One region of the Shewanella sp. SP2S2-4 genome, then DNA from elsewhere that is predicted to be linked to it. Evidence: predicted binding sites of a transcription regulator. Region 1 holds the regulator's gene; each other region holds the start of a gene.
What was found. The regulator sigma-54, encoded in region 1, starts transcription at its own class of promoters, with help from an activator protein. The targets are predictions, from matches to a motif close to GTTGGCACGNNNNTNGNNT.
Positions count from the first base shown of each region.

Region 2: a site for sigma-54 is predicted at 1,963-1,981, ahead of Q4Q54_RS02995 (BON domain-containing protein). Genes of this name have one in related genera too.
Region 3: a site for sigma-54 is predicted at 1,316-1,334, ahead of Q4Q54_RS20195 (FimV/HubP family polar landmark protein). Genes of this name have one in related genera too.

Region 1 covers NZ_JAUOER010000011.1:31,865-35,147, reverse strand. Annotated here, with positions in the region: gene lptA (lipopolysaccharide transport periplasmic protein LptA) at 1-61, shown strand, start outside; gene lptB (LPS export ABC transporter ATP-binding protein) at 58-789, shown strand; gene Q4Q54_RS10640 (RNA polymerase factor sigma-54) at 897-2,375, shown strand; gene hpf (ribosome hibernation promoting factor) at 2,404-2,691, shown strand; gene ptsN (PTS IIA-like nitrogen regulatory protein PtsN) at 2,694-3,137, shown strand; gene rapZ (RNase adapter RapZ) at 3,134-3,283, shown strand, end outside.
Region 2 covers NZ_JAUOER010000002.1:266,924-270,206, reverse strand. Annotated here, with positions in the region: gene Q4Q54_RS03005 (hypothetical protein) at 1-599, shown strand, start outside; gene Q4Q54_RS03000 (DUF3224 domain-containing protein) at 754-1,176, shown strand; gene Q4Q54_RS02995 (BON domain-containing protein) at 1,373-1,927, opposite strand; gene Q4Q54_RS02990 (hypothetical protein) at 2,233-2,688, opposite strand; gene Q4Q54_RS02985 (sigma-54 dependent transcriptional regulator) at 2,937-3,283, shown strand, end outside.
Region 3 covers NZ_JAUOER010000034.1:25,964-29,246, reverse strand. Annotated here, with positions in the region: gene priA (primosomal protein N') at 1-1,302, opposite strand, end outside; gene Q4Q54_RS20195 (FimV/HubP family polar landmark protein) at 1,405-2,475, shown strand; gene rpmE (50S ribosomal protein L31) at 2,657-2,869, shown strand.

The DNA of each region.
Region 1 (3,283 bases):
AGATGATGCCAAACCAGACGCGCCAGCGGATAAACCTGTGAAAAAGCAGGACTCTAAATGACCCAAATCACCCTAAGAGCACAAAATCTGGCAAAGAGTTATAAGAGTCGCCAAGTGGTTAAAGACGTCAGTCTAACGGTAAAGACAGGTCAAGTTGTTGGACTGCTCGGCCCGAACGGCGCGGGTAAAACCACCACCTTTTACATGGTCGTCGGTCTGGTTAAAAGCGATAAAGGCCACATCTTTATCGACGATGATGATTTAACCGCAGATCCTATGCACCTGCGCGCCCGCAAAGGCATAGGTTACTTGCCGCAGGAAGCCAGTATCTTCCGTAAGCTGACCGTCCATGACAACATCATGGCCGTACTGCAAACGCGCAAAGAATTAAAAAAAGAGCAAAGGGAAGAACAACTCGAGCATCTGCTCGAAGAATTCCACATCACCCACATCCGTGACAGCCAAGGCATGTCATTGTCGGGTGGCGAACGTCGCCGTGTCGAAATTGCACGGGCGTTAGCAGCAAATCCTAAGTTCATTTTGCTCGATGAACCCTTTGCTGGTGTCGATCCGATTTCGGTTATCGACATCAAAAAGATTATCGAACAGCTCAAAAGTCGTGGCCTTGGCGTGTTGATCACCGACCATAATGTTCGCGAGACATTAGATGTGTGTGAACATGCCTATATTGTGAGTCACGGAAACCTGATTGCCGAAGGAACACCTGCAGAGATCTTAGACAATCAGCAAGTTAGGGCTGTGTACTTAGGTGAACAATTCAGGCTATAGTTAATCAAGCGGAGCCAATGGAGGCAATTTGTGCCAGCATTGGGCTCCACTCAAGATGATAACAAGCGACCTCATCCAACAATAATAACGTAGGGATCAGCGGTAACATGAAAGCGTCACTCCAGCTCAAACTGGGTCAACAGTTAACCATGACGCCACAATTACAACAGGCCATTCGTCTGTTGCAACTGTCGTCATTAGAACTGCAGCAAGAGATCCAGCAAGCCTTAGATTCTAATCCCCTTCTCGAGCTGGAAGAGGATCAATTCGACGCCACTAAAGACCCTGTAAACCAAACGCTTTCCGATACGGATTTCAGTGAATCGAGCACTCTGCCGCCAGAGAAAGACAGCTCCACCATAGATACGGCAGAGTCGCTCACGAAAGAGTCCATGCCCGACGAACTGCCCATGGACACCACTTGGGATGAAGTGTTTACCGCCTCCCCCAATTCTGGCCCCGGCGGCAGTCGTGAAGACGATATGCCCTTCCAAGGTGAGACCAGTGAAGGCTTGTATGAACACTTAGAATGGCAAAAAAACCTCACGCCGTTTTCTGAAACCGATTTAGCCATTGCCACCGCCATTATTGATGCCATCGACGATCAAGGCTATCTCACCCAAAGTACTGACGAAATCCTCGAAGCCATGGGCAATTCGGAGGTCGAGCTCGACGAAGTCGAAGCCGTACTCAAGCGCATTCAACATTTTGATCCCATTGGTGTTGCCGCCCGCGATTTAAGCGAGTGCCTGTTGATCCAACTGTCGCATTTCGCCGCTGACACGCCCAACCTAGAAAACGCCCGCATGTTGATCAAAGATCATTTAGATCTGATCGCCGCCCGCGACTTTAGGCTGTTGATGCGTAAGACTAAATTAAAAGAGGATGAGTTAAGGGACGGCATCGCGCTTATCCAAACCCTCAATCCCCGCCCAGGTTTATTGATTACGCCCAACGATGACGAATACGTCATCCCGGATGTGTCAGTGTCGAAGAAAAATGGTCGCTGGGTGGTTGAGCTTAATCCTGACTGCATGCCAAAAATCAATGTAAACCAACATTATGCCTCGATGGCGCGCAGCACTAAAAGCCAAGCCGATAGCCAATTTATTCGTGGCCATCTACAAGAGGCTAAATGGTTTATCAAGAGTTTAGAGAGCCGTAATGATACCCTGTTGAAGGTGGCGAACTGTATCGTCCAATATCAGCAAGGTTTCTTTGAATACGGTGAAGAAGCCATGAAACCTATGGTGCTGAACGATATTGCCGAAGCGGTAGAAATGCATGAGTCGACCATCTCACGGGTGACTACCCAGAAATACATGCATACCCCTAAGGGACTTTTTGAACTAAAATACTTCTTCTCTAGCCACGTCGGTACTGACGATGGTGGGGAGTGCTCATCCACAGCAATCAGAGCCTTCATTAAGAAACTGGTTGCAGCGGAAAACCAGAAAAAACCATTGAGCGACAGTAAGATGGCGCAACTTCTGGCAGAACAAGGGATCAACGTAGCCCGCAGAACCATTGCGAAGTACCGAGAGGCTATGCTCATTCCGCCTTCTAATCAGCGTAAAAGTTTATAACCTACAGTGGATATCGGAGGACGTTTCTATGCAAATAAACCTGAGTGGACACCATGTCGAAATTACCGAATCGTTACGCGCATATGTAGAAGAAAAGTTTTCAAAACTTGAACGCCATTTCGAACAGATCAATAATGTGCACGTTGTGCTCAATGTCGAAAAAATGCAACAGATTGCCGAAGCGAGAATAAATCTTATCGGTGGTGAAGTTTTTGCTACTTCAGAGCATGCTGACATGTATGCCGCTATAGACGCCCTGATTGACAAGCTTGATCGTCAGGTTATTAAACACAAAGAGAAGTTAACAAAACACTAATAATGGAACTTTGTACCATACTGCGGCCGGAGTGCACTACCTGCGCCACTCCGGGCAGCAAGAAAAAGGTACTGGAACTCATCAGCGACTTAGTCGCTGCCCAGTACCCGACCCTCTCATCTCAAGAGATATTCGAAAGCCTAGTGGCGCGCGAAAAGATGGGGAGCACAGGTATAGGTAACGGCATCGCCATTCCACATGGTCGACTAGCCGATATAGATCAGCCCATTGCCATACTCATTAAGTGTGAAGAGCCGATAGCATTCGATGCTATCGATAAGCAACCTGTTGATATTTTATTTGCACTACTGGTGCCTGCAGACCAATGTCAGCAGCACTTAAGTACCTTGTCTTGCATGGCCGAAAAGCTGAGCGACAAGCAAATATTAAAGCAATTACGCAAGACGCATGATGAAACGGAACTCTATCAGGTAATCACTGGATGAAACTGGTCATAGTGTCGGGCCGCTCAGGCTCAGGCAAATCTGTCGCCCTAAGGGTACTCGAAGATCTCGGCTATTATTGTGTCGATAACCTTCCCTTGCCCTTAATCGGCACTTTGCTTGAGCAACTCAAAGGCAGTAACGATCTC
Region 2 (3,283 bases), on a different contig from region 1:
TGGTGACACCGCTTGAGGTTAAGCCGGTGGCGAATGCGTCGGAAGTGATGCTTAAACTCTTTAGCTTAAATACCGCTAACCCGTTTGAAATTACCCTACCAGAGGGCGGTAAATCGGTTGCCTTGACCCATTTTATTAAGATCAAGCAAACGGAATTTGCGATGGGCGATTATCAAGATGGCGAGGTAAAAGGCCGAGTATTACTGGATTATTTGCGCATTACGCCGTTAAATTTCGATCCCGCTTTAGAGCCTGATACCCAGAGTAACGCGCCAATTCAAGATGATCCTAAAATGCAGACTATGCCCTTTGTGGCACCGTTTATTGTGACGACTCAAGGTTCGGGGGCATTTTGGTATCTTGGCTTGTTTAGCCTCGATTTTGAACACAATAATTTGAAGCATTTAGGCAGCGTCGTGCTAGGCGATCGCATTGAGGTGGACAGTATTGAACCTGTTTATCCCTTCGAAGCTCCATTCAAAATTGCCGTGACTTATCGCGATAGAGCGCCTGACCAACCTATGTCTGAAAGCCCTGAAATCGTCAAAACCTTAGAGGTGACAGTCAGTGAAACTGGCATCACTAACATAACTCAGTAGTGAGTAGTCGTGCGCAACGGGTCGGGAGTAAATGCATTATGGATCTGCGCAGGCTTGTGCTAAGTTATTTTTCGTTCCGTGTGTGATGCTTGCCGCAGCGGCAAGCATTCTCGGGTAGATAGACTTGGCATAAGGTTTTGACAAGGAGAGTGTCATGCAAGTTAGCAAAATCACTGGGAAATTTGATGTTAAGCTCACCCCAGATAGCCCCTATGCGACAGGGGTTGGCGGCGTGACGTTAGGGCGTATGGCCTTAGATAAAACCTTTTATGGTGAGCTTGAGGGCCGCAGTCAAGGTGAAATGCTCAGTGCGATGACGTCAGTCAAAGGCTCGGCTGGCTATGTGGCGATTGAACAAGTGGTTGGCAATGTATGCGGTAAGCAGGGCAGTTTCGTGCTGCAACATTTTGGCATTATGACCGATGGGCAAAACCGTTTGATCTTAGAAGTGGTTCCCCATTCTGGCGCGGGCGAGTTGCAGGGCTTAACGGGCACTATGGCCATCAGTATCGAAAATGGTCAGCATTTTTATGAGTTCCAGTTTGGCTTTGAAGCCAGCGCTGAGCCCACATTTTAGCGCAGCTTTTATTTTCCCACTTCGATTTTTGTTTTCGCAATTTAGTCTTCCTTAGTCGAGATAGAAAACCTAGCTTGATTAAATCTGATAATAGACATAAAAAAACCAGCCTAGGCTGGTTTTTTGTGACGCTTTGTTATGACTCACTTTTATAACCAATTAGATCAAATCGTTGAGTCAAGACTAACTGCTAGCATTAAGACATGTTTTTTACGACTTTGATTTTATCGACAACCTTTTTCACGTCGTCGGTATTCTCAGCAATTTTCAGCGCTAACTGACGTTCGGCATCGCTAGCAACTTCACCTTTTAAGGTGACGATACCATTGGCGACATCCACATTAATCTGGGTGCCAGAAACATCGGTTGAAAACAGTAAACGGGTTTTGACGACTGTGGCAACCTTAGAATCGGTCAACGACGCGACAACGTCACTGGTGCCTTCTTTCTCATTCATTACAGTGAGTTGGTTATCGACATCTTTTACCCCGTCTAAACTTTTGATCAGTTCAGAGGCGAGGGCTTTATCGACACTGCTTTCCACTTTACCTGTTAATGTGACGTTTCCGTCTTTCACATCGGTGATAATGTCAAAGGAATTGAGGTTAGTGTTGAGCAGTAAAGTGGTTTCAGCTTTACCATCGATCCACGCATCCTTTGCCCCGTCCTTCCAATCTTGAGCTGCGGCGACATTTAAACTGATTGAACCGACAAGTAAGGTCGCTAGTACTGATGCTGTTGTGGTTTTCATAATCATATCCTCCGTTGTTTTCTCGATGTTAGATATTGCGTGAATCGTGCCAGCTTTATTAAGTCATTGACTTAAATGATTTTAGTTGATGATTTCGATATTTTCATGTCTCAGCGATTTCCCCTAAGTCGGTCTTTTTTACCGACAAAATGTAATTTTTGCTGGTAAGCAAAGCCATCTTTAGAGCATAAAAAAACCGCACGAATAAGTGCGGTTGAGTGTGTAAGGTTTCGCGTATGCAGTAGCAAGCCGTATTAGTACAGAGACATCATATTGATGTGCACTGATGCTAACAGCTACAAGGATTAACTGGGGTTGAGTGAACTCATACCATCGCAACTGATTTGCAACCAAGCGGCACCTTCTGCGAGCTGATTGGCAAGCTGTGGCTGATGTGCTTGCCTTACCGCTTGTTTCATCTGGATTAACACTTGTTGTTCAATGGCGACAAGTGCGGCCATCGCTTGTGCCATATGGCATTGTTGCAGCAATTTGGTCACTTGAGTATAAGTCACTGGTATTGCATGACTTAGACCATGAATAGGCTCACCAGTTAGAGGGCGCAGCTGTTCAAAACGCGTCAACATTCGTTGGTGGATATTCGCTTTGGTCGAAAAAATACGCTTAAGGTTATAGTCTTCGACGTACGTCATTGCCTGATTGTAGAATGTTAGCCCTTCTTGATTGAGCTTTATTATTTCATCAATCAAACTGATATCGGCGCGGATATCAGTCTGATGTTGCACAACATTAGACTTCATGAATGCCTCCAAATGCCAGTGTTCGGCACAGTCCTGTTTAACGGTTTGGCTTAACTAATTGCGTTTCGTTCAGCTACCATGCATATTTTGTTCTCATTTCTAATGGTATGTTAACAGGCTGATTTTTAGGCTGATATTCTCGGTTACTTGCGCCATCCTCTTAGAATATCGGCAACTATTACCGTTGCTGTTGTTAAAATTTCACGACTGACATACAGTAGCCCTTCATACACAGGGAGTGGGATAGCATGGCTCGATTGACACTTTTTTATCACCTGCAGGATGTAAACGCCGAGCAAGCTATCATTGAACTCGCCGGCGCAGCCGACTTTAATAAGCTACGCAGTGTCGATGATTTACCTTGGATAGAGCAGCTTGAGGCGAACCACATTGATGTTGCCATCATTGAGCTGTCTAGCCTTAGCCGTGAGGATTATCTTGGGCTGCTGGACAATACGGCCTTGTCTAATATCGAGTTTATATTTCTCTCCGACGGTCAGCCGAACCCCAATCTTGATCAGTTAATGTCGAATTTTGCCTGTTATCATTTTCGTAAACCCTACGATATGACGTTGATCAGTGACATCTTCGCCGA
Region 3 (3,283 bases), on a different contig from region 1:
GGGTGCGAAGCCGCGGCGATTGAGAAACAGTAATACTTGGTTGCCTGCGTCTAAATGCAGGCGTATTTCGTTCAGCAGCGGTACCGACATGCCTGCTTTTAACGGCATATTTTTAATGTCGATAATCCCTTGGCGCACTTTTTTAGCCGAGCCAGCGCGCTCACCCAATTGCAAATGATGGTAACGGCCACTTAAGGCATTTTGTAGACTTTCGAGTGAGGGGGTTGCCGTGCCTAATATCACCGGAATTGATTCTAAATGGCCACGCATGACTGCCAAGTCGCGGGCGTGATAACCGACGCCTTCCTGTTGTTTGAAGCTACTGTCGTGTTCTTCATCAAGTATGATTATGCCGGGATAGGCCATAGGCGTGAACAAGGCCGAGCGGGTGCCGATAATGATGGCGGCCTGACCACAGCGGGCTTGGCGCCAAGCTTCGAGTCTTTGATTGTCGGTTAACCCTGAGTGCAATATGGCGACATTGACTTTAAAACGGCGCTTAAAGCGATTGATAGTCTGGGGCGTCAAGCCGATTTCAGGCACTAAAATTAACGCTTGCTTGCCTTGCTTAAGAATTTCTTCCAGCACCGCCAAATAGACTTCTGTTTTACCCGAACCGGTAATGCCTTCTAATAAAGTACAGTGATACCCTTGTTGCAGATTTAAAGTGGCAACGGCGACGGCTTGTTCTTTATTGAGTTTATGTGGCGTTTCGTCCATTTCGAGTGTGGTGCGCCAGTCGAGGTTAAGCTCGGCGATTTTTTCGTGGCGTGCCACCCAGCCTTTATCTTCTAGGGCTTTCAGTGCCGCTTTACTGATATCTAAGCTGATCACTTCTTCTTGGGTTAAACTGGCGGGTTTGAGTAACTCGAGTAATTTTTTCTGTGCGGGTGCTCGCTTAACCGCTTCTGGCGCAATATTTTGGCCTATCTCAGTTAATTGCCAGAATTGGATCTTTTGCGGCGCGGCATCGAGCCCTTTGCGAAGGGCCACTGGTAAGGCTTGGGTTAGCATCTGCCCTTGGCTGCAAAAATAGTATCTCGCGGCCCAAAGGGTTAATTTATAAAGTGATTCAGGCAACAAAGGTTTATCGTCGATAAACTCAAGCACAGACTTAATCTGCTTAGGCGCTAAGCTGCACGTATCTGTGATACCTGTGACTAATCCGATTAATTGTTGACGACCGAAGGGGACTTTAACGCGCACGCCTATCTGCGGTGTACTAGGATAAGTTTCGGGTACGCGGTAGCTAAAGGTTTGCCGCATAGGCACAGGTAACGCAACTTCGACAAACAATGACATATGCAGGCAAGTCTTAGGCAAGAATGTGGTTTAGTGTACTCAGCGCGGCTGGCTAGGGCTAGCCCTAATGATGGTTTACCAAGGATAGTTGAGAGTAAATAAATGGCTAATATAGTGAAATCATTAGGTCTACTCGCGTTAGTGTGTAGCGCACCGAGCATGGCACAAGTCTCCCATGTGAGCGTTAACAGCCGCATGTTTGAGTTAGGTGGTTATCCAAAACTCAGGGTGAATGTGATTGCGGACAATCAAGACATGTCGCGCTTAGAGTTTGTGGTGCAGCAAGCTGGCGGCGAAGAAAAGTTAATGGTTGAGGAGCTTAATCGCTTTTTAGTTTTGCTCACAGGTGTTGAAGATGTAAAGGATGACAAAGCTAAACTCTTAGTGAGGGAGTATCGACTCGACCGATGGTACGAGGTCAAAAGTATCAATCTATTTGGCGAGGCTAAGCCAACATCGGCTGCGCTATCTATGAGCGCGGCATCGGGCAGTAAAAATACGACGACAGCGCTGGTGCAAAAGCGTGCGGATAAAGTGAATGTTCAGCCTGTAAAAGTGGCCGCAGAATCCACATCAGCGGTGGGTGCTAAGACCGCGACGGTTATTACGGCTGCAAATATTCATATAGATACTCATGTAAATACTCATGTAAATACTAAGCCCACAGTGCCAGCGGCTGAAGTTGTGACTGGCTTTAAATTTCCTGAAGCAGCGGATGAGCAAAATACCCAGGTTGCCGAGGTAAAGGCTGCCGCCAAAAACTCTGAACCTGTTGCCGTTAAAGCAACGTCTGCTGAAACTATGATGCCTGAGCCTGTTATGTCTGAAGTCGTAGTCACTGAAGCAGTTAAGACAACAAATAGCGAACTCAAAGTGAATGCCGCTGAAACGTCCCCAACCGCTTCGCAGACACCTGAACATTGTCAGTTAACTTATCTTGCAGGTGAGACCTTGTGGCGAATCGCCAATCGCTATGCCAACGATTGGGACGTGAGTGTCTATGGCGCTATGCTGGCGATCTATGAGGCGAATCCTGCGGCGTTCTCAAAAAATAAAATCAACGCACTCAAGAGTAATGCGGCTCTGTCCTGTCCTTCGAAAATGATTTTGGCACAGCATGCTAACGCCAAAGAGGCTCAGGCGATGTTTGAAGCTAAAGAGGCGGGAGAATGAAGCGGCGAACTAAAGTCAAAATAGACGCAGATTAACCGCCAAACGCTCAGATAATCTACTTGTATCCCTTGTGGGTATGCTGTACCATTCTGCGCCCTAAACATATTGTTATTAACATGCATGTGGTGTCCGACTACGGGTTGGAAGAGCGACATGGCCTTACACTTTTGAGGTAACCCCAATGAAACCAGGTATCCACCCAACATACGCTATCATCACTGCAAACTGTACTTGTGGTAACGTTATCAAAGTAAACTCTACTGCTGGTAAAGATCTGCATTTAGACGTATGTGGTGCTTGTCACCCATTCTACACTGGTACACAAAAAGTTGTTGATACTGGCGGTCGTATCGACAAATTCAACAAGCGCTTCGCAGTGCTTGCAAAGAAATAATTGCGATTGCAATGTTTCTAGAAAAGGCGCCTATGGCGCCTTTTTGCTTTCTGTCATTTGCTGAACTGCTTTATTTACGCCTATCTTAATACTTATGTTAAATCCCCCATCTGGTACGACTTCACTCAATTAATCGTCAACTTACTGAGTATTGCGAGTTCAAGTATGTAATTCGACTTATTTATAGCAATTATCTATAAGATAAATATGCTAGCCGTTATATATTGTAATTTAACCAACATTTTTGAGATTAACTCGCTACAACTAGCGCTATAACTACAAAATATATGTTTGTTTCCTACAAAATATATTAAGAAATGCAGCTTTATTATAGGAGATAAGTTTATAAAACTAAGCTTAGAGGTGATATTTGCAGGCTAAAGTGAAATTTCTGAATCTCTTATTTAAAAATCC